2 linked regions of the Blastococcus saxobsidens DD2 genome follow. The protein of the gene in region 2 interacts with the protein of the main gene of each other region in a pairwise test. Links are inferred from orthologs where the notes say so. Each region holds a gene or a part of one and is shown on either strand. Other genes may lie near its edges. The genes, in order: thrS and rplA.

Region 1 (14,987 bases), 2.0 Mb from region 2 along the record:
CCCGGCGAGGTGACACCGCCGATCACGCCGGGGGAGGAGTGGACGGCCGAGCGGATCGAGTGGCTGCGCACCCTCCACCGCGAGCGACGTGCAGGGCTGGACGGGCCGGCGCAGGAGGCCACCTGGGCCGTCATCGAATTCGTCGGTGACGGGGGTCGGGACGCCGAGCGGGTGGTCGGCGCGGTGCGGCTGCGGCGGGCCGGGGAGCCAGGGGTGCTGGAGATGGAATTCTGGCTGGTCCGGGACGCCCGCGGCAGGGGCGTGGGACGGGAAGCGGCACAGCTGGTGGTCGAGCGGGCACGGGAGGCGGGTGCCGTGGTCGTGCGGGCGGAGGCGACGAGCGCGAACGGCGGGGTGCTGGCCCTGCTGCGGGCGGTCGGCTTCGGCACGGTGGTCGACGGCGAGCGAATCGTGGCGGAGCGCGATCTCCGCGGCCACGCGACCGGCGATCGGACCTGAGAACGGCAGAACCCCAGGCGCCTGGCCGGCGTCCTGGGGTGTGCGTGTGGTGGGCGATACTGGGATCGAACCAGTGACCTCTTCCGTGTCAGGGAAGCGCGCTACCGCTGCGCCAATCGCCCGTTCCGGCCTCGCGACCGGACCCTCCTCCGCGCTCGTGCTCCGCGGAGGAGACGAGGTGGAGACGGGATTTGAACCCGTGTAGACGGCTTTGCAGGCCGTTGCCTCGCCTCTCGGCCACTCCACCGCACGCGGGCGCCAGTCTCTCGACCGACGCCCGAGGTTCCGAGCGGACGACGGGATTCGAACCCGCGACCCTCACCTTGGCAAGGTGATGCTCTACCACTGAGCCACGTCCGCGTTACGGAAAGAACTCTAGCGGACGTCCGGAGGGGGGTCGAAGGGGGGTCCCCCGATCGCCGCCCACGGCCTGCCGCCTGAGCTCTCCGCAGGTCAGCGCCCGGGCGCGTCCGGTCCGCCGTTGGACAGCAGGGCGTCCAGCTCCTGGTCCAGGTGCAGCAGCCCGGTCTCGGACCCGGTGGGCACCAGGGCCTCGGTGTGCCGCAGGAAGGCGGCGACCGTTCCCCGGGAGAGTTCGAAGAGCGCCTCGCCCGAGGGCGCGCGCAGGTGCAGGAACAGTACGTCCGCGGTCGCGTGCGCCGGCCAGACGCGCACGTCGCCGTCGCCGGCGGGGTGCTCGAGGCCGGCCTGCAGCAGCTCGCGGCTCACCAGCCATGCGATGCCCTCGTCGCCGTCTGCCGGGTCCTGCTCGCCCGGGTCGCCGAAGGCGATGCGCACGGCGAACGGATCGGCCGGGTCGTAGCACAGCAGTGCCGGTACCTCGGTCCAGGACTGGGGGCCGATCAGCTGAAGAGTGATGGGGGAGATGTGGCCGGGCATCCATCGGCTCGTCATGTCAGGTCAACGACCGGCGGCGGGAGAAGTCACGAGTTCGGGCATGTGGTGTCACACCCGCATCATGCGCCACAGCGGCCCCATCGAACCGGATGGCTGGTTCCGGACGAAGGCCCCGTGTGACCATGGGAGCCGTGAGTCGACCGGTTCTCCGGCCGGAGGACGGCGTCGGTGACGTCGAGATCCTCCGGCGCATCCGCGCCGGTGACCGCGGTGCCGTCGACGAGCTGTACGAGCGCTTCCGGCGGCCCGCCTTCGCGCTGGCCCGCCGAATCCTGGCCGACGACGGCCTGGCCGAGGACGTCCTGCAGGACGTCTTCCTCGGCGTCTGGCGCGATCCCGGGGCCTACGACGGCGCGCGGGGGAGCTTCGCGTCCTGGCTGCTCGCCGTGGTGCACCACAAGGCGGTCGACGCGGTGCGCCGCGAGGAGTCGCAGCGACGGCGCCAGGCCCGCGCCGAGGACCAGGCGGTCCTCGATGCTCCGGTCGCCACCCGGGACGTGGAGGACGACGCGTGGTCCCGGGTCGTCGCCGAGCAGGTGCGATCGGCGCTGAGTGTCCTGCCCGGACCGCAGAAGGAGGCCCTGACGCTCGCGTACTACGGCGGCTACACCCAGCGCGAGGTGGCCGCGCTGACCGGTGCGCCGCTCGGCACGGTCAAGACGCGGATGCTGGCGGGGATGCGCCGGCTGAAGTCCGAGCTCGGCGGGCTGTCCGGCCCGGCGGGTGGGGGAGCGCTGAGCGACGACGCGCCATGGGACGGGACACGATGACCGCGGAACACGCGTTCGACGCACTGGCGGTCGGCTGGGCGCTGCACGCGCTGGAGCCGGACGACGAGGCGGACTTCGCGCGCCACCTGCCCGGGTGCGGGCGATGCCTGCGCACCGTCGCCGAGACCTCCGAGGTGATGGCCGCCATGGCGCGGGACCTGCCGGCAGCGGAACCCTCGCCGGAGCTGCGTGCCCGCCTCCGCGCCGCCGTGGACGAGACCGAGCAGGTGTCGCCGGTGGCCGCTGCAGCTCCCGCCGGACCGCGACGGAGCGCGACGGAGCAGGCAGGACCACGGCCGGTGCCACGCCGTGCTCCCTGGCGGCCCGGTGTGCGGCCCCGCGCGCTGGTGGCAGCCGCGACCGCCGCGGTCGTGGGGCTGGGGGTGTGGGTGGCGGTCCTCGTCGAGGCGCGCGACGACCTGCGTTCGACCGTGGCGGCCCAGGAGGACGTCGTGGCGGAGCTGACCCGGCCGGGGCGGGCGACCATCACGCCACTCACGTCCGGGGATCGCCAGGTGGCCACGGTGGTGTCCCGCGACGACGCGCTGCAGGTGGTCACCGACGGGCTCGAGCCGAACGACACGGCGTCGACGACGTACGTGGTGTGGGGGCTCGGCGAGGGTGATCCGGTGGCTCTCGGCACGTTCGACGTCATGCGGTCACAGATCGAGGTTCGGGCCGTAGGCTCCAGAAGGACCGGCGTCGACGCCTTCCCCGGCTACGGGATCAGCATCGAGCCCGGTCGGCAGGCTCCGTCGTCCCCGACGGAGGTCGTGGCGATGGGGGAGGTGGCCAGCTGAGCGGCTCGGAGACCGCGACGCCGTCGGTCGCACATGCCCAGCCGGAGACCGCCGACGAGCGGCGCGCCCGCTATGACTCCGACGAGGTCCACAGCCTCCGCGAGCGGGTGGCCGCGGCGCGTTGGCGGCGGCGCCTGGCCACCCGCCGGAGCCTGAACCACGGCTACCGCGTCGGCGTCGGGATCGTCGGTGCCCTGATCGTCGCGGCGGGTCTCGCCACCATCCCGCTGCCGGGCCCCGGGTGGCTGACGGTGATCGCGGGCCTGTTCGTGCTGGCCACCGAGTTCACCTGGGCCGAGCGGCTGCTCGAGTTCACCAAGCACCACGTCAAGCGCTGGACCGACTGGCTCGCCGGGCGGCCGGTGTGGCTGCGCCTGCTGATCACCGTCGCGACGGCGGCGTTCGTCTACGGCGTCCTGGTGGCCACCCTGCACATGACGGGGGTGCCCGACTGGGTGCCGGGGTGGGTTCCGCTCTGGCGGTGACGGTCTGGCACAATCGACGACGTACCGGGCGATTGGCTCAGTGGTAGAGCGCTTCGTTCACACCGAAGAGGTCACTGGTTCGAACCCAGTATCGCCCACCGGTACGAAGGCCCGGTCCACGTCCGCGGACCGGGCCTTCGGCGTTCCAGGGGTCCGGCGTCAGCGGCCGTAGTCGACGAGTCGGACCATGCCGTCCTCCATGTGGTGGTGGTTGTGGCAGTGGAAGAGCCACCGACCCGGATTGGTCGCCAGGAAGTCGATGCTGACCTCCCCACCGCGCGAGGGCACCGCGACGGTGTCCTTGACCGGGCCGCGTCCGCTGGGCGTGCGCACCTGGAAGTGATGACCGTGCAGGTGCATCGGATGCCACTTGGCGCCGGTGTTCCGCAGGTTCAACCGCACCCATTCGCCGTCGGCGACCGGGAGCGGATCGGCGTCGGGGTAGCTCTGGCCGTTGATCTCGGTGCCCTCCAGCGTCAGGTCGAAGACCCGGTCCGGGCTCCCGGTCGGGACCGGCAGGGGCTCGGTCGCCAGGAGCTCGTCGTACCCGGCCAGCCGGCCGTCGAGCTCGGCGGGCCTGCTCTCGGCCGGCGGCGTGGCGGACGCCGGGCTCCCGGTGTAGCGGAGCACCGCCCGCCCCTGACCCGGCCGGCCCTCGGGCTGCACGCCGATCTGCCACGTCCCGCCGCGCTGCCGGAGGTCGACCAGGACGTCGTAGCGCTCACCCATGCCGAGGCGCAGGGCGTCCACGGTCACCGGCTCCACCGGCATGCCGTCGGTGTGCGTGATGGTGAGGGGATGGCCGGCGATGGCGAACCGGAAGCCGGTGTCCGCGGCGACGTTCATCACCCGGAGGCGCAGCCGGTCACCCGGCCGCCCCTCCACCACCGCCGGATCCTCCGGCGGCCGGCCGTTGACCAGGAGGAAGGGGTACCGGCGGCCGCCGAAGGAGACCACCTCCCGGGCATCGGGCACCGCCGGCGTGCCCGGTTCCCCACCGGCGTGGCCGCGGTGCTCGTCGACGCCGTCGGCCCAGTCGTCGAGCATCAGGGTGTGCTCGCGGTCGTAGGCCAGCGGCTCGTCCCGGGGTTCCACGACCAGCGGCCCGTAGAGCCCGCGATCGAGTTGCATGCCGACGTGCGCGTGGTACATGAACGAGCCCGGCACCGGCGTCCGGAACTCGTACAGGAACTCGCCGCCCGGTGCGATCGGCCGTTGCGTGACGCCCGGGACGCCGTCCATCGCGTTGGGCGGGGCCAGCCCGTGCCAGTGCACCGTCGTGTCGTCGGGCAGCCCGTTCTGCACGCGCACCCGCAGCAGCTCCCCGGCCCGGAGCCGGATCTCCGGGCCGGGGACCGTGCCGTACCCCCAGGTGCGGGCCCCGGTGCCCGCCAGGTCCAGGGTCATGGGGCCGGGCCGCAGGGGGAGTGCCGGCGGGCCGGATGCCGCGGGGGCGCCGCATCCGGTGATCGCGGCCAGCCCGGCCACCGCCGACCCGGCCAGGAAGCTCCGGCGGGTCAGCGGCAGCTGCGGGCGGGTCACTCGACCTCGAACTCCGCCAGCATCCCCAGGGCCACGTGCGGCGGGCCGCTGCCCTCGGTGTCGTGCGTCGTGCCCTGGGGGACGAAGCAGGCGGCGGCGTAGCGCCCGGGTTCCATCTTCAGGAACACGGTGTCGGACCCGCCGGGGTGGGCGAAGGCGGCGCCGGTGAACTGGATCATCGACTCCGATTCCTCCGGCGGCAGGGCGGCGATCTCCTCCACCGGCATGGACACGTCGTCGTTGATCCGGACGATGCCGATCTCGTGCAGCTCCTGGCCCTCGTTGTGGAACGTCACCGACACCGTTCCGGCCGGCACCGTGTCGGGGATGCCCTCGTACTCGTAGTCCACCCCGGTGGCCTCGATGCGCTCGTAGTCGCACTCGGCGAGCATGTACTCGTCGATGGCATCGTCGGCCGCCATGTACTCGTCGCTGTCGAGCGCCGACATGTCACCGGCCAGCGCCTCCCGCACCGCGGCGACCGCGGTGCGGACGTCCTCCTCGACCTCCGACGGGGCGGTTCCCTCCGCGTGCGCCAGCAACGGCTCCACCTCGGCGCCGAACTCCTCCAGCGCCGCCTGCGCCTGCTCCGGCGGCATGGTCTCGTCGATCGGTGGTGCGCCGGCGAACGAGGCCTCTACGTCCACCGATGCCGCGCAGAACTCCGCCGGATCAGCGACGGCGGCCTCGGACGTCGCCGTCGCCTCGGACGTCGCCGTGGCCTGGGCGTCGCCCGCGGTCTCGACCGGGCCGTCGTCGGACCCGCAGGCGCTCACCGCGGCGGCGAGCACCAGCGCCGCACCCCCCGCCGACCAGCGGCGGAGCCTCCTCGTCGTGCCCATCGGTCATCCCAGCCTCTCTGGTCGGTGGACGGCGGCCGGCGCGGTTGCCGATCGCGTCGGACGGTGCAGAGTTGCGAGGTCGGGCGTTCTGTGGTGGGGGTCGGAGCGCGGCGCGCGGGAACGGCTGGGCCGGTGCCGCGATCCCTCACGATCCGTCTCCCCGGGAGTCCGCTGGGTGCGCACGAGCGCGCGGCGGGCCTCCGGGAGCACCATGGAGGGGTGAGCGCGCAGCCCGACCGAGCGGCCCGGCTGCAGCTCGTCCTCGACCGGGACGGGCCCAGCTGCGTGTGGTGCGGGCGGGCCTTCACCCCGCAGGTGCGGCCGACCACCGAGCACGTCGTGCCGCGGGTCAAGGGCGGGCCGTCGTGGCTGGAGAACGAGGTCGCTGCCTGCGGTCGCTGCAACGGGGAGCGCGGGCACCGGACGCCGGTGGAGTGGCTGGAGGAGTGCCGTCGGCGGGGCTGGCCCGCGGACGGACACCGCCTCGAGCGGGTGCTCACCGCGCTGGGCGAGGCGATCGCCCGCACCGGTGGCCAGCGCCGGGCCCGGCCCTACCTGGACGCGCAGCTGCGCCGGCTGCGCCGCCTCGGAGCCGCCGCCTAGGGTCGGGGCCGTGACGACGACCGGCCGGGTGGCGAGGATCTGGATCTACCCCGTGAAGTCCCTCGGGGGCACCGCCCGCGACCGCGTGCACCTGGCGCCGGCGGGGCCGGAGGGGGACCGGGCGTACACCGTCGTCGACGCCGCCAGTGGGGAGGTGGTGCGCGGCAGGCACGCTCCCGGCCTGGCCGAGGTGACGCCCAGCGGGGATCCGGACGCCGACGGGCACACGGTGGCCGAGGTGCTCGGCCGGCCGGTCCGCGTCGAGCCCGCATCCGGGGGATCGGGCGCCGACGTCGCCGCGGTGCACCTGGTGTCCCGGCAGGCGATCGACCGGGCCGCGGTCGGCGACGTCCCCGAGGGCTGCTCGGCCGACGATCCGCGCGCCAACGTCCTGCTCGAGCTGCCCGGCGACAACGAGCGGAGCTGGGTGGGCCGCACGGTGCGGATCGGGTCGGCGGAACTGCACGTCACCCGCACCCCGAAGCACTGCCTCGGCGTGTACGCCGAGGTCCGGCAGCCCGGCGACATCGCCGTGGGCGATCCGGTGAGCCTGCTCGGCGACTAGCCTCCGGGCGTGCCGAAGATCCGCCGCACGGACGTCGTGCTGGTGCTGCTGCCCTTGATGGCCTCCTGCTCGACGCAGGCCGACGGTGAGCAGGTGCCCCCGGCTGCAGCCGCTTCGGCGGCGCCGGGCACCTCCGCCGCTGCCACGTCCACCAGCCCACCGCGACCGCCATCGCCACCGCCACCGCCACCGCCGGAGACGGTCACCCTGGTGGCCACCGGGGACGTCCTGATCCATCAGGACGGCGCGCTCACCGCCGGCGCGGCCGTGGAGGGCGGTGGCTACGATTTCGAGGACGTCTTCGCGCCGGTCGCCCCGCTGATCCAGGCGGCCGACCTGGCCATCTGTCACCTGGAGGCCCCGGTCGCCCCGCCGGGTGGTCCGTTCCGGGGCTACCCGCGATTCGTCGCCCAGCCGCAGATCGTGGAGGCGCTGGCCGGGGCCGGGTACGACGTGTGCTCCACGGCGTCCAACCATTCGCTCGACGACGGTTTCGACGGCTTGACCCGGACCCTCGACGTCCTCGAGGCGGCCGGTGTGGCGCACACCGGCACCCACCGCAGCGAGCAGGACAGTCTCGAGCCCACGATCGTCGATGCCGGTGGGGTCCATGTCGGGCACGTGGCGGGGACGTTCAGCCTGAACGGGATCCCGCTGCCGGACGGGCGGCCGTGGGCGGTCGACGTGGTCGAGGTGCCGGACGTCGAGCCGATGCTCGCCGCGGCCGCCCGGGCCCGCGCCGCCGGGGCGGAGATCGTGGTGGCGAGCCTGCACTGCTGCGCGGAGTACGACCACGACCCCACCCGGGCGCAGGAGCAGGCCGCACGGACGCTGCTGGCCTCACCGGACGTCGACCTCGTCCTGGGGCACCACGCGCACGTCGTGCAGCCCTTCGAGGAGTTCGACGGCGAGTGGATCGCGTACGGGCTGGGCAACCACCTGGCCGAGCAAGCGACCCTGGGCTACGCCACCGAGGAATCGGTGATGGCGCGGTTCACGTTCACCCGCGAGTCCGATGGCGGGTTCACGGTTTCCGTGGCCGAGGCTGTTCCGCTGCTCATCGACCGTCGTGCTGACGGGCTGCGGATCGTGCCCGCCGACCCGGTGACCTTCGATCTCGTCGCTGGGGTGCTCGACCGGCGAGGGGCGACCGCGGATGGGCTTGCCGTCGTTCCCGAGTGAGGTCGGGCCGCGCACTAGGCTCGGTGTCCTCGCCCACCCGCCGATCCTCTGGAGCGTCTCCGTGTCGACCCCGCCCTCGCCAACCGCCGTCGGCCCGATCCGGGTGCCGGCCGGGACGACGGCGCAGCAGGCGCTCAAGGACGCCGGCGTGCCGCTGAAGGGCCCCGATGGCGCGGTGGTCGTCCGTGACCTGGCGACCGGCGACCTCAAGGACCTCGCCTGGGCGCCGGACGCCGACGCCGAGGTCGACCCGGTGCCGGCCGCCAGCGCCGACGGCCGCGCGGTCATCCGGCACTCCACCGCCCACGTGCTCGCCCAGGCGGTGCAGGACCTCTTCCCGGGCACCCGGCTGGGCATCGGCCCGCCGGTCGAGAACGGTTTCTACTACGATTTCGACCCCGAGCGCCCGTTCACCCCCGAGGACCTCACGGCCCTCGAGAAGCGGATGCAGGAGATCGTCAGAGCCGGCCAGCACTTCTCCCGCCGCGAGATCAGCGACGCCGACGCCCAGGGCGAGCTCGCGCACGAGCCCTACAAGCTCGAGCTCATCGGTCTCAAGGGCGGTGCGGGGGAGGCAGCCGAGGGCGCCGACGTGGAGGTCGGCGGTGCGCAGCTGACCATGTACGACAACCTCGACGCCCGCGCCGGCGACCGGGTGTGGACCGACCTGTGCCGCGGGCCCCACCTGCCGCGCACCAGCAGCATCCCGGCGTTCTCGCTCACCCGCAGCGCCGCCGCGTACTGGCGGGGCAGCGAGAAGAACCCGCAGCTGCAGCGCGTCTACGGCACCGCCTGGGAGAGCAAGGACGCGCACAAGGCCTACCTCGAGCACCTGGCCGAGGCCGAGCGCCGCGACCACCGCCGGCTCGGCGTCGAGCTGGATCTCTTCAGCTTCCCCGACGAGATCGGCTCCGGCCTGCCCGTATTCCACCCCAAGGGCGGGGTGATCAAGCGGGAGATGGAGGACTACGTCCGGCGCCGGCACCTCGAGGAGGGCTTCGACTACGTCGGCACCCCGCACATCAGCAAGAGCGGGCTGTTCGAGACCTCCGGGCACCTCCCGTACTACGAGGAGACCATGTTCCCGGGCATGGACCTGGACAACGCGAAGTACTACCTCAAGGCCATGAACTGCCCGATGCACAACCTGATCTTCCGGTCGCGGGGGCGGTCCTACCGCGAGCTCCCGCTGCGGTTCTTCGAGTTCGGGTCGGTCTACCGGTACGAGCAGTCCGGCGTGGTGCACGGCCTGACCCGGGTGCGCGGCTTCGCCCAGGACGACTCGCACAGCTACGTCACCCCCGAGCAGGCGCCGGGGGAGATCCGGCACCTGCTGCACTTCGTGCTCGGGCTGCTGCGCGACTTCGGCCTCGACGACTACTACCTGGAGCTGTCCACCCGCGACGACTCCGACAAGTTCATCGGCTCCGACGCGGAGTGGACGGTCGCCACCGCCGTCCTCGAGGAGGCGGCGAAGGAGACCGGCCTGGAACTGGTGCCGGATCCGGGCGGCGCGGCGTACTACGGCCCGAAGATCTCCGTCCAGGCCCGGGACGCCATCGGCCGCACCTGGCAGATGTCCACGATCCAGTACGACTTCAACCAGCCGGCCCGCTTCGGCCTGGAGTACACCGCGGCCGACGGCGGGCGCGCGCAGCCGGTGATGATCCACTCGGCGAAGTTCGGGTCGATCGAGCGGTTCTTCGGCGTCCTCACCGAGCACTACGCCGGCGCCTTCCCGGCCTGGCTGGCCCCCGTGCAGGTGGTGGGCATCCCGGTCACCGACGAGCAGGTGCCCTACCTGCGCGACATCGGCCTGCGGCTGCGCGAGCGCGGGCTGCGCTTCGACCTCGACGACTCCGATGACCGGATGCAGAAGAAGATCCGGACGGCGAGCAAGCAGAAGGTGCCGTTCGTGCTCATCGCCGGGGCCACCGACGCCGAGGCGGGCGCGGTCTCTTTCCGCTACCGCGACGGCGGCCAGCGCAACGGCATCCCGGTCGACCAGGCGGTCGCGGAGATCGCGGCCTGGGTCGCCGCGCGCAGCAACGCCGACCCGACCGCCGAGAACGCCACGGTCCGCCGATGAGCGCCCCGGGAAGGGGAGGCGACGGCACCGAGCCGTACCGGGTGGCCGTGTCCTCCGACGACGGCGGCCCGACCGCGGTGTTCGAGCACCTGTGGACCCCGTACCGGATGGCCTACATCCGCGGCGAGGGCAAGCCCACCGGCGCCCACGACTGCCCGTTCTGCGTCATCCCCACCCTCGGTGACGAGGACGGGCTGGTGGTGGCCCGCGGGACGACGGTCTTCGCCGTCCTCAACCTGTACCCGTACAACGCCGGCCACCTGATGCTGGTCCCGTACCGGCACGTGCCCGACTACACCGACCTCACCATCGAGGAGGTCGCCGAGCTCGGGGCCTTCACTCAGACGGCGATGCGCACCATCCGCACGGTCGCCGGCGCGCACGGGTTCAACATCGGCATGAACCAGGGCTCGGTGGCCGGCGCGGGCATCGCCGACCACCTGCACCAGCACGCCGTCCCGCGGTGGGGCGGGGACACCAACTTCATGCCGGTCGTGGGCCTGACCCGCGTGCTGCCGCAGGTGCTGCGCGAGACCCGCGACCTGCTCGCGGCCGCCTGGTCCGACCACGCCGGGTCCTCCGCCCACCCCACCACCCCGACGGAGATCTGAGTGCTCGGCGTCAACGCCCGCCCGGTGGTGGCCAAGGTGGTGAACCCGCTGGCCGTCCGCCTGGCCCGCGCCGGGGTCACGCCGGACATGGTCACGGTCACGGGCACCGTCGGCGCCGTCGCCGCGTCCGTGGGCCTGATCGCCACCGGTCACCTGTTCTGGGGCGCGTTCGCCGTCACGGTCTTCGTGCTGCTGGACATGCTCGACGGCGCGCTGGCCCGGCTGCGCGGTGGCGGATCGGTGTTCGGTGCGGTCCTGGACTCCACCGGTGACCGGGCCGCGGACGCCGCCATCTTCGGCGCGCTCGTCTGGTGGTACTCCGGTGCCGGCGACAACCGCCTGCTGGTGCTGCTGGCACTGCTGTGCCTGGTGCTCGGCGTGCTCACCTCCTACATCAAGGCCCGCGCCGAGGGCATGGGGCTGTCCTGCGACGTCGGGGTGGTGGAGCGCACCGAGCGGCTGATCCTGGTCCTCGTCGGCACCGGTTTCACGGGCCTCGGCATCCCGTATGCCGTGGACGTGGCGCTGTGGGTGCTGCTCGTCGGGAGTGCTGTCACCGTGGGGCAGCGCGTGCTGGCGGTGAAGCGCGCCGCTGCGGGCCGGGGGATCGGGTCGTGAGCGGCTCCCGCCAGGACCTGCAGGCGCGGCTGCCCGACGCCGGTTACGCGGCCGGCTGGCGGGCGGTGCGGATGCTGCCCGAACCGGTCGCGCGCCGCCTGTTCGAGCGGGCCGGTGACTGGGCCACCCATCGCGAGGGCACCGGGGTCCGGCAGCTGCGGGCCAACCTGCGGATCGTCACCGGCGGGCGGCTGGGCGAACCCGAGCTGGACGACCTCACCCGCCGCGCGATGCGCTCCTACGCGCGCTACTGGCAGGAGGCCTTCCGGCTACCCACGCTCGGGATCGAGCGGATCCGGCGGGACACGGAGGTTCCCGGTGCGGAGCTCATCCGACGGGCACGCAGTGCGGGCCGCGGCGTGGTGCTGGCCCTGCCGCACAGCGGCAACTGGGATTCCGCCGGTGCCTGGCTCACCGATTGGCTCGGCGGCCCGTTCCTCACCGTGGCCGAGCGGCTGCAGCCCGAATCGCTCTACCGGCGCTTCCTGGAGTACCGCGAATCCCTCGGCATGCGGGTCGTCCCGCTGACCGGCGGGCCGCGGCCGAGCTCGGAGGTGGTCCGTCAGTGGCTCGCCGACGGCGGGGTGGCGTGCCTGCTGGTCGACCGGAACCTCGGTGGCGGTGGCGTGCCCGTCACCTTCTTCGGCCGTCCCGCACTGATGCCGAGCGGGGCCGCCCTGCTGGCGGCTCGTACCGGTGCCGCCCTGCTGCCCGCGGTCGGCCGGTTCGACGGCGCCGGTTGGCGGGTGCAGGTCCACCCGGAGGTGCCCGTGGCCGACAGGTCCCGCACCGGGGCGACCGTCGCCATGCAGGGCGTCGCCGACGCGTTCACCGCCGGCATCGCCGAGCGGCCCGAGGACTGGCACATGCTGGGCCGCATCTGGCCCGACGTGCCGCCCGACCCGCCGCGGCGGGGCCGGGGAGTGACCGCCTGATGCGCATCGGCCTGGTCTGCCCGTACCGGTGGGACGTCCCCGGCGGCGTCCAGTACCACGTCCGCGACCTCGCCGAGACGCTGCGATCCATGGGTCACCACGTCGAGATCCTCACGCCGGCCGAGCGGGAGGAGTCGCTCACCGACCCCTGCATCACCTTCGCCGGCCGCACCGTCCCGGTGCCCTACAACGGCTCGATGGCCGGACTCCAGTTCGGCCCGGTGTCAGCCGCCCGGGTGCGGCGCTGGCTGCGTGACGGGCGGTTCGACGTCGTCCACGTGCACGAGCCGGCCACGCCGTCGGTGTCGCTGCTGGTCTGCATGATCGCCACCGGGCCGATCGTGGCGACCTTCCATGCGGCGACGACCCGGTCGAAGTGGCTCGCCGCTGTCGGCCCCATGGCGCGGCCGTGGCTGGAGAAGATCAGCGGCCGGATCGCCGTCTCGGACTTCGCCCGGCGGGTGCAGGTCGAGCACCTCGGCGGCGACGCGGTCATCCTGCCCAACGGGGTGCACGTGCCGTTCTTCGCCGATGGGCCGGGCCTGCCCGGTCATGGCGGCGCCGGCCACCCGCCGACGATCGGCTTCCTCGGCAGGTACGACGAGCCGCGCAAGGGGCTGCCCGTCCTGCTCCGCGCCCTGCGCTCCGTGGTCGAGGAGCACCCGGACGTGCGGTTGCTCGTCGCCGGCCGGGGCGACGCCGGCGAGCTGTGGCGGCTGGTGGGGGAGGAGCTGCGTCCCTCCGTCACGCTGCTCGGTGAGATCTCCGAGGCGGACAAGGCCGCGCTCCTCCGCTCGGTCGACGTCTACTGCGCGCCCAATCTGCTCGGCGAGTCGTTCGGCGTGATCCTCATCGAGGCGATGGCCGCGGGGGCGCCGATCGTCGCCAGCGACCTGGACGCGTTCGGGCGGGTGCTGGACGACGGCGCGGCCGGTGTGCTCGTGCCCCGTGGGGACGCCGCCGCCCTCGGCCGGGCCCTGTGCGACCTGCTCGCCGACCCGGAGCGCCGCGAGGCGCTCGCCGCCCGGGGGGCGGAGGTGGCCGCGCGCTACGACTGGCAGGTCCTCACCCGGCGCATCCTCGCCGTCTACGAGACCGTGCTGCCCCCGGGGGGCGGAGTGGTGACGGCGGCCCCCGAGGACGACTTCCCGGCGGTGCCGCCGACGGGCACCGCGGCGCGACCTCCCCGCATCCGGCGGGTCCGCCGCTAGCCTCGACCCCCGTGACGTCCCTGGACTGGTTGCTGCTCGCTGCAGGGATGCTCGTCGTGCTCGCCGTCTGGGCCGGCTGGACCCTCACCCGGCTGCGGCGGCTCCGGGTGAGGGTCGACCGCGCATGGGCGACGCTGGACGCCCAGCTCCAGCGGCGCGCCGGCCTGGCCGAGGAGCTGGCGCGGCACCATCCGGCCGCGCTCGGCGATGCGGCGGCGGGGGCGCTGGCCGCCGCGGTCGCGCAGGCGCGCGCGGCCGGTCCCGGCGACCGCGAACTGGCGGAGAACGCGCTCGGCCGCATCCTGCGCGAGCTGCCGCCCGAGCTGCCGGGAGTGCCGACGGCGCTGCGCACCGACCTCGCCGGAACCCAGACGCGGGTGGCGCTGGCCCGCCGGTTCTACAACGACGCCGTCCGCGACACCCGGCAGCTGCGCGGACGTCGGTTCCCGCGTTGGACGGGCCTGCACCGGTCCCGGCCGCTGCCGCGCTACTTCGACATCGACGACCGGGTGGCCGCTGTGACCAAGGACGCCGACCCGGCGGGCCGCCGGGCGGGCTGACCCCCGTAACGTCGTGCGTCACTCGACTCGTCTACGCGAAGGCGGACACCCGTGGCAGCGAACTCCGACCAGGCGAAGCCCGCCACCGGCACCGACCGCGTGAAGCGCGGCATGGCCGAGCAGCTCAAGGGCGGCGTCATCATGGACGTCGTCACCCCCGAGCAGGCGAGGATCGCGGAGGACGCCGGCGCGGTCGCCGTCATGGCGCTGGAGCGGGTGCCCGCGGACATCCGGGCGCAGGGCGGCATCGCGCGCATGAGCGACCCCGACATGGTCCAGGGGATCATCGACGCGGTCTCCATCCCCGTGATGGCCAAGGCCCGCATCGGCCACTTCGTCGAGGCTCAGGTGCTGCAGTCGCTCGGCGTCGACTACATCGACGAGTCCGAGGTGCTCAGCCCCGCCGACGAGGCCCACCACATCGACAAGCACGCGTTCACGGTGCCGTTCGTCTGCGGCGCCACCGACCTCGGCGAGGCCCTGCGGCGCATCGCCGAAGGGGCGGCGATGATCCGCTCCAAGGGGGAGGCGGGCACCGGCAACGTCGTGGAGGCCACCCGGCACATGCGGGCGCTGCGCGCCGGCATCAAGCGGCTGGGCACCCTGGACGAGACCGAGCTCTTCGTCGCGGCCAAGGAGCTGCGCGCCCCCCACGACCTGGTGGTCGAGGTGGCCCGGCTCGGTGCGCTGCCGGTCGTGCTCTTCACCGCCGGCGGCATCGCCACCCCGGCGGACGCGGCGATGATGATGCAGCTCGGCGCCCAGGGCGTGTTCGTGGGCTCCGGCATCTTCAAGTC
Region 2 (14,815 bases):
GGTCACCGGCACGGAGGCGGTGACCTTCACTCCGGACCGCCCGACCGACGAGCTGGTGTTCCGGCTGGTGCCCAACCAGCCCGGGTCCGCCGCGGCCGGTCACCGCCTCGTCGTGGACGACGTGCGGGGCGCCGACGTGGCCGGGAGCCGCTACGAGCTGGCGGGGGCGACCGAGCCCGGTGGGTTGTACGTCGTGGACCTCGAGGACGAGTTGGCCGCGGGGCAGTCCACCGAGGTGGAGCTGGACTTCACGCTGACCCTCGGGGCGGGATCGTTCGAGCGGTTCGGCACCGACACCGGCGTGAGCTGGTGGGCCAGCGGGGCGCCCCTGCTGGCCTGGGAACCGGGGGTCGGCTGGGCGCGGGACCCGTTCGTGGGGCTGTCCGGGGAGACCACCACGAGCCCCGCCGCCGACACGACCGTCCAGGTGTCGGCGCCCGCGGCGCTCACCGTGCTGATGACGGGCGCCCAGGAGCCGCCGTCGAAACCCCGGGACGGTCGTCGGACGTGGCGGTCGTCGGAACCGGTGGCCCGGGACGTCGCCGTCGCGGTGGGGGAGTTCGGCAGCGCCGAATGGGCGACGCCCGGCGGTGTCCACGTGCGCGTCGGCACGCTGCCGGGTGCCGAGCTCGAGCCCGCGGCGCTGCTCGAGCACACGACGGACGCCATCACCCAGCTGGAGGGGTTCCTCGGCCCGTTCCCCTACGACACGCTCACCGTCGCCCTGCTGCCCGACCACGGCGGCGGGATCGAGTACCCCAGCCTGATCCTCCAGGCCACCCCGTCGCGCGAGGTCCTCGTGCACGAGGTGGCGCACATGTGGTTCTACGGGATGGTCGGCAACTCGCAGTTCCGCGACCCCTGGCTGGACGAGGCGTTCGCCACCTACGCCGAAGCCGTGGTGAACCCGTCGTCCGCGCGGCGCCTGGGGTTCGCCACCGGCCTGCACGGCGACGTGGGGGCGGCGATGGACCGGTTCCCCACCCAGCAGCAGTACGTCGCCCGGGTCTACGGCAAGGGCGGGGCCACCCTGCTCGCTGCGCGGGAGGCCGCCGGGGCCGATGCCTTCGACGAGGCACTGCGCTGCTACGTCGACGCGGCGGCGTGGCGCATCGCGACCCCGGAGGACGTCGGAACGGCGCTGGCGGAGCTGCCCGCGGCGGTCGACGTCCTCGTCCGGGCCGGAGCGCTGGACGAGGACGACCTCCCTGGGTGACGGTCCCGTCCCGAGGTTCGCGCCGAGCGTGCGAGGCGTGCGGAGGACGGGGTCCTTCTTCAGCCCGCCTGGCCCAGCAGCCGCTGCATGCGGCTGACACCCTCGACGAGGTCGTCGTCCCCCAGCGCGTAGGACATCCGGACGTACCCGGGGGTGCCGAACGCCTCACCGGGGACGACGGCGACCTCGGCCTGCTCCAGGATCAGCTCGGCCAGCTCCGCGCTGGTCTCCGCGGTGCGGCCGCCGATGGGCCGGCCGAGCAGGCCCTTCACCGACGGGTAGACGTAGAAGGCGCCCTGCGGCTCGGGGCAGGCCACGCCGGGGATCTCGCGGAGCATCGACACGATGGTCTGCCGGCGCCGGTCGAAGGCCTCCCGCATGGTGGCCGCAGCCGAGAGGTCGCCGGCCAGCGCGGCCACCGCGGCTGCCTGCGAGACGTTCGCGACGTTCGACGTCGCGTGCGACTGCAGGTTGGTCGCGGCCTTCACCACGTCGGCCGGGCCGATCATCCAGCCCACCCGCCAGCCGGTCATCGCGTAGGTCTTGGCGACCCCGTTCACCACCACGCAGCGCTCGGCCAGCTCGGGCACGAGCACCGGCATCGACGGGGCGGTGACCCCGCCGTAGGTGAGGTGCTCGTAGATCTCGTCGGTGAGCACCCACAGCCCGTGCTCCACGGCCCAGCGGCCGATCTCCTCGACCTGCTCGGCCGGGTACACCGCCCCCGTCGGGTTCGACGGCGAGCAGAAGAGCAGCACCTTGGTGCGCGGCGTGCGTGCCGCCTCCAGCTGGGCGGCCGAGACCAGGTAGCCGCTCTGCTCGTCCGCCACGACGGGAACGGGGACACCGCCGGCCAGCTGGATCGCCTCGGGGTAGGTCGTCCAGTAGGGCGCGGGCAGGAGCACCTCGTCGCCCGGGTCGAGCATGGTGGCCAGCGCCTCGTAGACGGCCTGCTTGCCCCCGTTGGTCACCAGTACCTGCCCGGCCGTCACCTGCAGGCCGGAGTCCCGCGCCGTCTTGGCGACGATGGCCTCCTTGAGGGCCGGCAGGCCACCCGCGGGGGTGTACCGGTGCATCGCCGGCGTGCGGGCAGCGGCGATCGCCGCCTCCACGATGTAGTCGGGCGTCGGGAAGTCCGGCTCGCCGGCCCCGAACCCGATCACCGGCTTGCCGGCCGCCTTGAGCGCCTTCGCCTTCGCGTCGACCGCGAGCGTCGCGGACTCGGCGATCGCGCCGACGCGGCGGGAGATCCGCCGCTCGGTGGGTGACGGCTCGGTCGGGTGGGCGGACTCCGGGGCGGAGGCGGCGGTCATGGGCCCATCGTGTCAAAGACCCATCGCCGGCGGGGGTGCGCCCGGCACGTAGCCACCCTGGAGGAGCCGGTCGGCGGGACGTTCGCTGCCCGCCCCGCCGGTCCCGTACACTGGCTGCACCGGGGCAGTTGACCCCGCCACCGGCGTGCCCCGGATCCTGCTCGCGGAATCCGGCGTTGCCGTGGCGGTCGGCCGTTCCGGGGCCCCGCCAGGGCAGAGGGGTGTAGCTCAATTGGCAGAGCAGCGGTCTCCAAAACCGCAGGCTGCAGGTTCAAGTCCTGTCACCCCTGCCAGCAGGACACGGCACCAACGACCGACGGCCCTCGCGGGAGAGGCCACCACGACGAGGCGAGCGAGGCCCAGTGAGCGACGAGAAGCCGGACCGCGAGGACGACGTCCGCGCCTCCGACGCCGACCTCACCGACGAGCAGCTCGACGCTGAGACGCCGGGCGTCGACGATGCCGCCGCGCTCGAGGCCGCGGAGGACGACGTGGCCGGCGAGGCCGAGTCCGACGAGGACAAGGTCGTCGCGGGCCGTGCGGGCGACCAGCACGGCCGCCGCCGGGGACGGATCACCGCCGGCGCCGACGACGACGAGGACGACGAGCCGGTGGCCGGCACCCGCCGCGCCGCCCGCCAGGCGGCCGGCCCCGCCCGCGACGGCAGCGGAACGCGGTCGCGGGCCGCGGCGCAGCGGGCGCGGGCCGAGGAGATGCGGCCCCGGCGGTCGCTCATGCGGTTCCTGCGCGAGGTCGTCGCCGAACTGCGCAAGGTGATCTGGCCGGGTCGCCGCGAGCTGATCACCTACACCACCGTGGTCATCGTGTTCGTGGCTTTCATCGTCGCGCTCGTGGCCGGCCTGGACCTGCTCTTCGCACAAGGCGTGATCGCCGTCTTCGGCTGACCCGTTCGTCCGCGCCTGAACGCCCCCTGACAAGGAAGAGACCTCTGTGACCGACCCCCGCGAGCCCTTCGAGACCGACACCGCGGTCGAAGGCATCGATCTGGACGACGCCCGCTTCGAGGCGCGCGGCACCGCCGACGTCGAGACCGGTGCCGGTGAGACCGGCGCCGCCGAGGGGTCCCGCGACACCGCCGACCTCGCCGCCGGCCCCCTGGTCGAGGACGGCGAGGCCGCCGACGTCGCCCCCGAGATCGAGAGCGGGAACCCTGACACCCTCGTGACCGATCCGCTGGCGGCTGCGGCCCCCGACTCCGACCTGACGGTGGAGGAGGAGGACGAGGACCCGGCCGAGGCGATGAAGAAGGCGCTGCGGATCGCCCCGGGCGACTGGTACGTCGTGCACTCCTACGCGGGCTACGAGAACAAGGTGAAGACCAACCTCGAGGCGCGCATCCAGTCGCTGGACGTCGAGGACTACATCTACCAGATCGAGGTGCCCACCGAGGAGGTCACCGAGATCAAGAACGGCAAGCGCTCGCAGGTCAACCGCAAGGTGCTGCCGGGCTACCTGCTGGTCCGCATGGAGCTCAACGACGAGTCGTGGGGCGCGGTCCGCAACACCCCCGGCGTCACCGGCTTCGTGGGCGCCACCTCCAAGCCGTCGCCCCTGACCCTCGACGAGGTCGTCAAGATCCTCGTGCCGGCGACCACGCCGCAGGCGCCCCGGGCCACCGAGGCCGCCGCCGCGACCGGTGGCGGTGCGGCAGCCACGCCGGCCCCCGTCGTCGACTTCGAGGTCGGCGAGTCGGTCACCGTCATGGACGGCCCGTTCGCGACGTTGCCCGCCACCATCAACGAGATCAACGCCGAGCAGCAGAAGCTGCAGGTGCTGGTCTCCATCTTCGGCCGCGAGACGCCCGTCGAGCTGTCGTTCAACCAGGTCAGCAAGATCTGAGCGCTCGACGGCGTTCCGAGCACCAGCTGATCCACCACGGATAGAAGGAAGTCATGCCCCCCAGGAAGCGGTTGACCGCGGTCATCAAGCTCCAGATCAAGGCCGGCGCGGCCACCCCCGCGCCGCCCGTGGGTCCGGCGCTCGGCCAGCACGGCGTCAACATCATGGAGTTCTGCAAGGCCTACAATGCGGCGACCGAGTCGCAGCGCGGCGACGTCGTCCCGGTCGAGATCTCGGTCTTCGAGGACCGGTCGTTCACCTTCGTCACCAAGACCCCGCCGGCTGCGCGCATGCTGCTCAAGGCCGCCGGTGTCGAGAAGGGTTCGGGCGAGCCGCACAAGACCAAGGTCGCCGCGGTCACCCGGGATCAGGTCCGCGAGATCGCCCAGACCAAGATGGTCGACCTCAACGCCAACTCGCTCGAGCAGGCCGAGAAGATCATCGCCGGCACCGCCCGGTCGATGGGCATCACCGTCAAGTAGGAGAACCCCTCTGCCCCCACCGTTGGCACGCTCACGGCGGGGCCCTGCAGAGGGGCCGTTCCAGCACGTCACGAGTGGGAGGGCCGTCGCCGGCCCGCGCACCACACGACCGGGGCACCCGCATCCGGAGAGGACAGATCATGGCGAAGCACGGCAAGAAGTTCCGCGCCGCGGCCGAGAAGGTCGACCGCGACAACCTGTACAGCCCGCTCCAGGCCGCCTCGCTGGCCAAGGAGACGTCGACGACCGCCTACGACGCCACCGTCGAGGTGGCCATGCGCTTGGGCGTCGACCCGCGCAAGGCCGACCAGATGGTCCGCGGCACGGTCAACCTGCCCCACGGCACCGGCAAGACCGCCCGCGTCATCGTCTTCGCGACCGGTGACAAGGCCGCCGAGGCCGAGGCCGCCGGTGCCGACGTCGTCGGCACCGACGACCTGATCGAGCGCATCCAGGGCGGCTTCCTGGATTTCGACGCCGCGATCGCGACGCCGGACCAGATGGCCAAGGTCGGCCGGATCGCGCGCATCCTCGGCCCCCGTGGCCTGATGCCGAACCCGAAGACCGGCACCGTGACCCCCGACGTCACCAAGGCCGTCAACGACATCAAGGGCGGAAAGATCAACTTCCGCGTCGACAAGCAGGCGAACCTGCACCTGGTCATCGGCAAGGCGTCGTTCGACGAGGCCAAGCTGGTCGAGAACTACGCCGCGGCCCTCGACGAGGTGCTCCGCGCCAAGCCGTCGTCGGCCAAGGGCCGCTACCTCAAGAAGGTCACCATCTCCACCACCATGGGCCCCGGCATCCCGGTCGACCCGAACCGCACCCGCAACCTGACGGCGGACGAGCCGACCGCCTGATGATCAGGTGACCTGGTCGTTCCGGGTCCTGGCTCACCGCCGACAGTGAGCCAGGACCCCGCCAGGTGAGCCAGGACGGCCCCGCTGCGCACCCGCGCGGCGGGGCCGTCGGCGTATGGCGTATCGTTGCCGCTGTTCCCCCCAAGACCGTTGGTCGTCGCACGTCCGCGTGCGATCGAAGGTCCCGGAGATCCGGGCGACCCGCGCAGGAGGACGGTTCGATCGACGGGCGCGTGCGCCCGTCCCTCGCCCCGTGCGCCCTGCGCCGGGGCGTTCTCGTCTCCCGGGCCGTTGATCGCCCGCAGTCGTGCAACGGCCGGTGGTCGCCCGACAGACGAGAGGAGGCCCATGCCCACGCAGGCGAAGGCCGCGGTGATCGACGAGATCACCGAGCGGTTCCAGAACTCGAGTGCGGCGGTGCTCACCGAGTACCGCGGGCTGACCGTGGCGCAGCTGACCCAGCTGCGCCGTTCCCTCGGTGAGGGCAGCAGCTACGCCGTCGTCAAGAACACCCTGACGAAGCGGGCGGCGGACTCGATCGGTTTCTCCGATCTCGCCCCGCTGCTCACCGGCCCCACGGCGATCGCCTTCATCGAGGGTGACCCGGTGAACGCCGCCAAGGCCATCCGTGACTTCGCGCGCGCCAACCCGCTGCTCGTCGTCAAGGGCGGCGTGGTGGAGGGCCGCACGGTCGACGCCGCCGAGGTCACCCGCCTCGCCGACGTCGAGAGCCGTGAGGTGCTCCTGGCCAAGCTGGCCGGCGCCATGAAGGGCAACCTGACCAAGGCCGCCGGGCTCTTCCAGGCCCCGCTGTCGCAGGTCGCCCGCCTGGCCGCCGCACTGCAGGAGAAGAAGGCCGCCGACGCACCGGCTGCCGAGGCTCCCGCCGCGGCCGCCCCGGCCTCCGATGAAGCTGCTGCTGACACCACCCCCGACACGGCCGCTCAGGCCACCGACTCGCCGGCCGCCGACGCGGCCAGCGACGACTGACCCAGAAGGAGATCACCATGGCGAAGCTTTCCAGCGCCGAGCTGCTCGACGCGTTCAAGGAGATGACCCTCCTCGAGCTGTCCGACTTCGTGAAGCAGTTCGAGGAGACGTTCGACGTCACCGCTGCTGCTCCTGTGGCCGTCGCGGCCGCCCCGGCCGCCGGTGGCGGCGGCGGTGGCGACGAGGCCGTTGCCGAGCAGGACGAGTTCGACGTCATCCTCGAGGCGGCCGGCGACAAGAAGATCCAGGTCATCAAGGAGGTGCGCGGTCTGACCTCGCTCGGCCTCAAGGAGGCCAAGGACCTGGTCGACAACGCGCCGAAGCCCGTCCTCGAGAAGGTCGCCAAGGACGCTGCCGAGAAGGCCAAGGCCGCCCTCGAGGGCGCCGGCGCCACCGTCACGGTCAAGTGACCCCTCGCCCGGCGGTCTCGATCGCCGGGTACGTCACCGGCACGTGACCCCTCACCCGGCGGCTTCGATCGCCGGGTAGGTCACGGTCCGTGACCTCCTCCCGGCCCGAGCCGGGAATGCACCATCCCGCACAGGGGCCGTCCTCCTCCCGGAGGGCGGCCCCTGTCGCATGTCCGGGTGGTTTCTGACCCGAGGACGAGATCCGGCTCACGTAACCGACGTGACACACGTAACCTCCGCCGCAGGTGATCGTTACTGACTGGTAGTGGCGCGTGGCGTGACCCTCCGGATGTGGAGCAGGTCAGGCTGCTGCGTTGCCGGGGCCCGTCGTGCGGCGGGGCGGGGAACTGGCAGCTCGGCCGGGAGCGGGAGGCGAAGGACACGTGGGCGTCGCAGTCGAGGTCTCGGGGCTGACCAAGTCGTTCGGCAGCCAGAACATCTGGAGCGATGTCACGCTCACCCTGCCGCCCGGGGAGATCTCCGTCCTGCTCGGCCCCTCCGGCACCGGCAAGTCGGTGTTCCTCAAGTCGCTCGTCGGGCTGCTCAAGCCCGAGCGCGGCTCCATCGTCATCGACGAGACCGACATCGTCCGCACGAGCGAGCTCAAGCTCTACGAGGTCCGGAAGCTCTTCGGGGTGCTGTTCCAGGACGGCGCCCTCTTCGGCTCGATGAACCTGTTCGACAACATCGCCTTCCCGTTGCGCGAGCACACCCGGAAGAGCGAGTCGGCGATCCGCAGCATCGTCCTCGAGAAGATGGACATGGTCGGTCTGCAGGGCGCCGAGGGGAAGCTCCCGGGCGAGATCTCCGGCGGGATGCGCAAGCGCGCCGGCCTGGCCCGTGCCCTGGTCCTCGACCCGGAGATCATCCTGTTCGACGAGCCGGACTCCGGCCTCGACCCGGTCCGCGTGGCCTACCTCAACCAGCTGATCGTCGACCTCAACGCCCAGATCGACGCCACCTTCCTCATCGTCACGCACGACATCGGGACGGCGCGGACGGTGCCGGACAACCTCGGACTGCTCTTCCGCCGGAACCTGGTCATGTTCGGCCCGCGCGAGCAGCTGCTCACCTCGCAGGAGCCCGTCGTGCGGCAGTTCCTCAACGGCCGTCGCGAGGGCCCCATCGGGATGAGCGAGGAGAAGGACGTCGCCCAGGTCGAGGCCGAGATGGCCGCACTCGAGGCCCGCGGCGGCGACCAGCACAACGGGGTGGGACCCAAGGGCGCCTCCGGGGGCGACGCCGTCCCGCCGCAGCTGGAGCCCACCCCGGGCCTGCCCGAGCGCAAGGCGGCCCGCCGGCGGCAGGAGCGGGTGGCGCGCATGCTGCACGAGTTCGACCCGCAGACCGCCGAGGCGATCCGTGCCTCGCTGCCCCAGGACCTGCTGGCCCAGGTGGACGCCGGCGTCTACACCCCCACGCGGGGCTCCGCGGGCCGGCACTGGGCCCCCGAGCCCGACGCGATGCCCGCCGGCTCGACCGCCACGGCCGTCCTGCCCCGGTCCGGGGGCGAGGTGTGACCGCCACCGAACGGCCGAAGGCCCCGGGTCTGCTCGACGGGAAGTTCTCGCCGACCCGGCCGCTGGCGGCCAGCGGCAACCTGTTCGCCTTCGCGCTGGACGTGCTCAAGGCGCTGCCCAGGCGGCCCTTCCAGATCCGGGAGTTCATCCAGCAGACCTGGTTCGTCGCCAGCGTCACCATCCTGCCGACGGCGCTGGTCGCGATCCCCTTCGGCGCGGTCATCGCCCTCCAGCTCGGCTCGCTGACCCGGCAGCTCGGTGCCCAGTCCTTCACCGGGTCCGCCTCCGTCCTCGCGGTGCTCCGCGAGGCCAGTCCCATCGTGACCGCGCTGCTGATCGCCGGCGCCGGGGGATCGGCCATCTGCGCCGACCTGGGCGCGCGCAAGATCCGCGACGAGATCGACGCGATGGAGGTCCTCGGCATCAGCCCGATCCAGCGGCTGGTCGTCCCGCGGGTGCTCGCCTCGATGCTGGTGGCCGTGCTGCTCAACGGCCTGGTCAGCGTGGTCGGCGTCGCCGGCGGCTACTTCTTCAACGTCATCCTCCAGGGCGGCACGCCCGGGGCCTATCTCGCCTCGTTCAGCGCGCTCGCCCAGGTCGAGGACTTCTGGTCCGGCGAGATCAAGGCACTGATCTTCGGGTTGATCGCCGCCATCGTGGCCTCCTACAAGGGGTTGCGTGCCGGCGGTGGGCCCAAGGGCGTGGGTGACGCGGTGAACCAGTCCGTCGTCATCACGTTCCTGCTGCTGTTCGCGGTGAACTTCGTGATCACCGCGATCTACTTCCAGCTCGTCCCGCCGAAGGGGCAGTGATGGCGCTGCTCTCTCCGGTCGACCGCGTCCGGGTCGGTGCGCGGCGGCTCGCCACGACCGTCTACCGCCGCCCGCTCGACACCCTCGACGACCTCGGTGACCAGCTCGGCTTCTACGGCCGGGCACTGGGCTGGGTGCCGCGCACCCTGCGGCGCTACAAGCGGGAGACGTTCCGCCTGCTCGCCGAGGTGACCTTCGGGACCGGCGCGCTGGCCGTCATCGGCGGCACGGTCGGCGTCATCGCGTTCCTCTCCTTCTTCACCGGCACCGAGGTCGGGCTGCAGGGCTACGCGGCGCTGGACCAGCTCGGGACGTCGGCGTTCACCGGCTTCCTCTCGGCGTACTTCAACACCCGGGAGATCGCCCCGCTGGTGGCCGGCCTGGCGCTGTCGGCGACGGTCGGCTGCGGGTTCACCGCGCAGATCGGCGCCATGCGGATCAACGAGGAGATCGACGCACTCGAGGTCATGGGGGTGCCGTCGCTGCCCTTCCTCGTGACCACCCGCATCATCGCCGGCTTCGTCGCCGTCATCCCGCTGTACGTCCTGGGGCTGCTGACCAGCTACTTCGCGACGCGCACCATCGCGACGCAGGCCTTCGGGCAGTCCACGGGCACCTACGACCACTACTTCAACCTGTTCCTGCCACCGGAGGACGTCCTCTGGTCGTTCCTCAAGGTGCTGGTGTTCGCGGTCGTGATCATCCTGACCCACTGCTACTACGGCTACCGCGCGAGCGGTGGGCCGGCGGGTGTCGGACTGGCCGTCGGCCGCGCGGTGCGGTTCTCGATCGTCGCCATCAACATCATCGACCTGTTCCTGTCCCTGGCCATCTGGGGATCGACCACGACCGTCCGGATCGCGGGGTGAGCGAACGATGAGCACGACGATCCGGATCCGGCTCCAGGGCCTGGCCTTCCTCGTCGTCCTGGCGCTCCTGCTGGGGTTGTCGGTGGCGGTCTACAACAAGGCCTTCACGGAGGTCGCCCGCGTCACGCTGGAGACCGACACCGCCGGCAACCAGCTGCAGGAGGCCTCGGACGTCAAGGTCCGCGGCGTTCTCGTCGGGGAGGTCCGGGAGGTGGCGGCCAGCGCCGAGGGCGCCACCATCGAGCTGGCCATCGAGCCGGAGCACCTCGACCAGATCCCGGCCGACGTGACCGCGCGGCTGCTGCCGAAGACGCTGTTCGGCGAGCGCTACGTCTCGCTCGAGCTGCCCCAGGACGCCGGCGGGGAGCGGCTGGCCGACGGCGACGTCATCGGCCAGGACCGCACCAGCAACGCCATCGAGCTGCAGCGGGTCATCGACGACACCCTGCCGCTGCTGCAGGCCGTCCACCCCGACGACCTCTCCTTCACCCTCGGCGCCGTGGCCGACGCCCTGCGCGGCCGCGGGGATGCCCTCGGGGCCAACCTGGCCGCGACCGGGGACTACTTCGGGGAGATCAACACCGTGCTCCCCGAGCTGCAGGCGGACATCTCGGGCCTGGCCGACTTCGCCGAGACCTACGAGGGTGCCGCCGACGACCTGCTCGCCGTGCTCGACAACCTGGCCGTGACCAACACGACGGTGGTGGGCCAGGCCGAGCAGCTGCGCCGGACCTTCACGGTCGGAGCCGGCTCGGCCGACCTCACGGCGGACTTCCTGGAGCGGAACGAGCGCAACCTGATCTCCCTCGCGGAGACGTCCCGTCCGGTGCTGGGGCTGTTCGCGGAGTACTCGCCGATCTACCCGTGCCTCCTCGAGGGCCTGAGCCGTTCGGTGCCCCGCATCGGCGAGACCTTCGGGATGGACGGCGACCCGGCACTCAACCTGAACATCCAGTTCACGTTCCCGCCGCGGAACCCCTACCTGCCCGGCGACCAGCCGGTCTACGCCGATGCCGCGCCGCCCGACTGCCGGGGGCTCGACGACATCGACACCGAGATCGCCCAGGCCCAGGCGGGGGAGTACTACTGCCCCTACCCGCCCGACGACGGCGTCCGGTCGCCCGAGAGCGCGGAGCGACCCGAGCCCGCGTGCTACCGCGGTGGAGCCGTCGACGGCGGCAACCCCGACAACGTGCCGCGCACCCAGGCGGGGCAGTCGCTGCCCGACGTGCTCGCCGGCTCGACCGCCGAGCTCGACTTCGTGCGCAGCATCCTCGCCTACCAGACAGGCGCCGACCCCGAGGACGTGTCCGATCTCGGCGCCGCCACCCTGGCTCCGATCCTGCGCGGGAAGAGCGTGATGCTGCGATGAAGGGCCAGTTCCGCGGCCTCGGCGGGCCGCTGGTGAAGCTGGTGGCGTTCGGGGTGGTCACCATGATGGCGGCGTACGTGCTCATCACCACCATCACCAACGCCGGCTACGGCGAGCAGCTGACCTACACGGCGCAGTTCACCGACGTCGCCGGGCTGGTCGAGGGCGACGAGGTCCGCATCGCCGGCGTGCGCGTCGGCCAGGTGGCCGGCATCGGCCTGGGGGAGGGCACGGACCGTCCGGTGGCCGAGGTGGAACTGGAGGTCAGCGCCGGCGTCCCGCTCCCGAAGGCGGTCGAGGCGACCATCCGCTACCGGAACCTGGTGGGGCAGCGGTACATCGTGCTCACCGAAGGAGAGGGCTCGGGTGGGGAGACCCTCGACGAGGGGGCGGTCATCCCGCTGGCCCGGACGACGAACGCCCTCGACCTCACGGTGCTGTTCGGCGGTTTCCAGCCACTCCTGCAGGCGCTCTCCCCGGCGGACGTGAACCGGGTGTCCTTCGAGATCATCCAGGTGTTCCAGGGCGAGGGCGGGACCGTCGAGAGCCTGCTCGCGCACGTCGGCTCGCTGACCAGCAGCCTCGCCGACCGGGACCAGGTGATCGGCAGCGTGATCGACAACCTCACCACCGTCATGGGCACGCTGGCGGCCCGGGACCAGCAGCTGTCGGACCTGGTGGTGAGCCTGCAGCAGTTCGTCACCGGCCTGGCCGGCGACCGGGAGGTCATCTTCGACTCGCTGCAGACCATCGACCAGCTGGCCGTGGCCACCAGCGGCTTCCTGCAGGACGCGCGGGCGCCGCTGACCGCCGACATCGAGGCCCTCGATACCCTGGCCGGGAACCTCGCGGACACCGGCGACGTCGTGGAGCGCTTCCTCCAGACCGCGCCGGCCAAGCTCGACCTCACGACGCGCACCGCCATCAACGGCAGCTGGTTCAACTTCTTCATGTGCCGGGCCGGCGGAACCGTGACCCTGCCCGCCACTCCGCTCGACCCGAACGGGCAGCCGGTGGCCCGGGCGTTCGAGTTCGAGAGCGGCGCGGAGGGGTGCAACTGATGGCCCGTCAGTCCAGGAACTTCCGGGACCGCAACCCGGTGACCATCGGCGCGGTCAGCCTGACCCTCATCGCCGTCCTGGTGTTCCTCGCCTTCAACGCGCAGTCCCTGCCGCTGATCGGGGGCGGCACCCTCTACCAGGCCCAGTTCTCCGAGGCGGCCGGCCTGCAGCCCGACGACCCGGTGCGGGTCGCCGGGGTCAAGGTCGGCCAGGTCGAGAGCCTCGCCCTGGAGGACGGTGCGGTGACCGTCGAGTTCCGGGTGAAGGACGCCTTCGTCGGGGACCGCTCGGAGGCGGCGATCAAGATCGAGACGGTGCTGGGCGCCAAGTACGTGGCGCTCGTCCCGCGGGGTTCGCAGCCACTGGAACCCGAGGAGCGCATCCCGCTGGAGCGGACGGCGTCGCCGTACGACGTCGTGGAGGCCTTCGCCGATCTCTCCTCCACGGTGCAGAAGATGGACACCGCGCAGCTCGCCGCCAGCTTCGAGGTCCTGGCCGAGACCTTCGCCGAGACCCCGGAGGAGGTGCGGACCTCGCTCCAGGGGCTGGCCAGGCTGTCGGACACCATCGCCTCGCGCGACGCGCAGCTGCGGGAGCTGCTGGGAGCGACCCGCCAGGTGACCCAGGTGCTCGCCGACCGCAACGGGGAGTTCACCCAGCTGATCCTCGACTCCAACACCCTGCTCGCCGAGGTGCAGGAGCGGCGCGAGCTCATCGACTCGATCCTGACCAGCACCCAGGAGCTCGCCCGTCAGCTCTCCGGGCTGGCCGACGACAACCGCGAGGCGCTGACCCCGGCGCTGCAGCAGCTGTCCCGGGTCACCGACATCCTGTCGCGCAACCGGGCCGCGCTGGCCCAGACGGTGAAGGAGCTCGCGCCCTTCGTCCGGGTCTTCACCAACACGCTCGGCAACGGTCGGTGGTTCGACAGCTTCGTCAACGACCTGCTGCCCACGGTCGTGGGCGCGGCCGCCTGCACGGCGGCCAGCACGCCCGTGACCGGCTGCATCCCGGGAGGACAGGAATGAGCGGCGCACTGCAGCGAGGTGTCGCGCTGGCTGCGGCCCTGGTGCTCCTGGCCGCGCTCGGCTGGACGGTCCTGCGCCCGGCCGGCCAGTACCGGGTGACCGCCTGGTTCACCGAGACGGTCGGCCTGTACCCGGGCTCGGAGGTCCGGGTGCTCGGCATCCCGATCGGCACCGTCGACGACATCGAGCCGCTGGGCGACAAGGTCCGGGTGGAGATGAGCATCGACGACGACTACGACGTCCCCGCCGACGCGGACGCGATCGTCCTGGCGCCGTCGCTGGTGTCCGACCGGTACGTGCAGCTGGCGCCGGTCTACGACGGCGGCCCCACCATGGGCGACGGCGCGGAGATCCCGCTGGACCGCACCGCCATCCCGGTGGAGCTCGACGCCGTCTACGGCGCGCTCGACGAGCTGTCCGCCGCGCTGGGGCCGGACGGCGCCAACCGGAACGGCGCGCTGTCGGACCTCGTCGACGTCGGGGCGGCCAACCTGGCGGGCAACGGCGAGGCGCTGAACCGCACCCTCACCGGGTTCTCCCAGGCCGTGGAGACCCTGGCGGAGAACCGCGACGACCTGTTCGGCTCCCTGGAGAACCTGCAGACGTTCACCTCCGCGCTGGCCACGATCGACGCCCAGGTCGGCCAGTTCAACGCGAACATGGCCGCGGTGGCCGACCTGCTGGCCGGCGAGCGGCAGGACCTGCAGGAGGCCGTCGCGCTGCTCACCGACGCCCTGGGGGACGTCGCCGGGTTCGTGCGGGACAACACCACCCTGCTCACCACGAACGTCGACCGGCTGGCCGACGTGACCCTGGTCCTCGTGCAGCAGCGGGCCAGGCTCGCCGAGGTGCTCGACGTCGCCCCGGCTGCCCTCGGCAACCTGGCGCGGGCCTACAACCCCGACTACGGCACCCTCGACACGCGGGACAACGGGCTCGGCTCGCTCAACGCCGAGGTGGTCGTCTGCGGCGTCCTCGCCCAGGTGGGCCGGGTGGACCTGGCGGCCGACCTGCCGCTGCCG

What was found.
Region 1: the proteins of rplA (region 2) and thrS interact in binary tests that used the Escherichia coli proteins (3 or more experiments, as listed by UniProt). The link is inferred for Blastococcus saxobsidens DD2 from one-to-one orthologs.

Annotation. Positions count from the first base shown.
Region 1 is NC_016943.1:2,210,356-2,225,342, forward strand. What follows is about bases 7,778-10,741. They hold thrS (threonine--tRNA ligase), read left to right. Parts: upstream 7,778-8,227; coding sequence 8,228-10,255; downstream 10,256-10,741. Other genes in these bases: BLASA_RS10460 (CapA family protein), read left to right, coding at 7,778-8,166; BLASA_RS10470 (HIT family protein), read left to right, coding at 10,252-10,741. Outside these bases: BLASA_RS25020 (hypothetical protein), read left to right, coding at 1-13; BLASA_RS10395 (GNAT family N-acetyltransferase), read left to right, coding at 1-459; BLASA_RS10415 (SsgA family sporulation/cell division regulator), read right to left, coding at 913-1,374; BLASA_RS10420 (sigma-70 family RNA polymerase sigma factor), read left to right, coding at 1,500-2,147; BLASA_RS10425 (anti-sigma factor), read left to right, coding at 2,129-2,947; BLASA_RS10430 (TIGR02611 family protein), read left to right, coding at 3,055-3,432; BLASA_RS10440 (multicopper oxidase family protein), read right to left, coding at 3,592-4,974; BLASA_RS10445 (hypothetical protein), read right to left, coding at 4,971-5,816; BLASA_RS10450 (HNH endonuclease), read left to right, coding at 6,036-6,419; BLASA_RS10455 (MOSC N-terminal beta barrel domain-containing protein), read left to right, coding at 6,430-6,984; more of BLASA_RS10460, read left to right, coding at 6,994-7,777; more of BLASA_RS10470, read left to right, coding at 10,742-10,866; pgsA (phosphatidylinositol phosphate synthase), read left to right, coding at 10,867-11,484; BLASA_RS10480 (phosphatidylinositol mannoside acyltransferase), read left to right, coding at 11,481-12,419; BLASA_RS10485 (glycosyltransferase family 4 protein), read left to right, coding at 12,419-13,630; BLASA_RS10490 (hypothetical protein), read left to right, coding at 13,642-14,190; pyridoxal 5'-phosphate synthase lyase subunit PdxS, read left to right, coding at 14,242-14,987. UniProt on the Escherichia coli protein: Catalyzes the attachment of threonine to tRNA(Thr) in a two-step reaction: L-threonine is first activated by ATP to form Thr-AMP and then transferred to the acceptor end of tRNA(Thr). The rate-limiting step is amino acid activation in the presence of tRNA.
Region 2 is NC_016943.1:4,171,728-4,186,542, reverse strand. Bases 4,080-6,871 are described here. They hold rplA (50S ribosomal protein L1), read left to right. Parts: upstream 4,080-5,011; coding sequence 5,012-5,731; downstream 5,732-6,871. Other genes in these bases: rplL (50S ribosomal protein L7/L12), read left to right, coding at 6,739-6,871; rplK (50S ribosomal protein L11), read left to right, coding at 4,443-4,871; nusG (transcription termination/antitermination protein NusG), read left to right, coding at 4,080-4,389. In the rest of the region: BLASA_RS19825 (M1 family aminopeptidase), read left to right, coding at 1-1,216; BLASA_RS19820 (pyridoxal phosphate-dependent aminotransferase), read right to left, coding at 1,276-2,529; preprotein translocase subunit SecE, read left to right, coding at 2,892-3,434; more of nusG, read left to right, coding at 3,481-4,079; more of rplL, read left to right, coding at 6,872-7,131; BLASA_RS19780 (ABC transporter ATP-binding protein), read left to right, coding at 7,515-8,651; BLASA_RS19775 (MlaE family ABC transporter permease), read left to right, coding at 8,681-9,463; BLASA_RS19770 (MlaE family ABC transporter permease), read left to right, coding at 9,463-10,332; BLASA_RS19765 (MCE family protein), read left to right, coding at 10,340-11,704; BLASA_RS19760 (MCE family protein), read left to right, coding at 11,701-12,765; BLASA_RS19755 (MCE family protein), read left to right, coding at 12,765-13,793; BLASA_RS19750 (MCE family protein), read left to right, coding at 13,790-14,815. UniProt on the Escherichia coli protein: One of the primary rRNA binding proteins, it binds very close to the 3'-end of the 23S rRNA. Forms part of the L1 stalk. It is often not seen in high-resolution crystal structures, but can be seen in cryo_EM and 3D reconstruction models.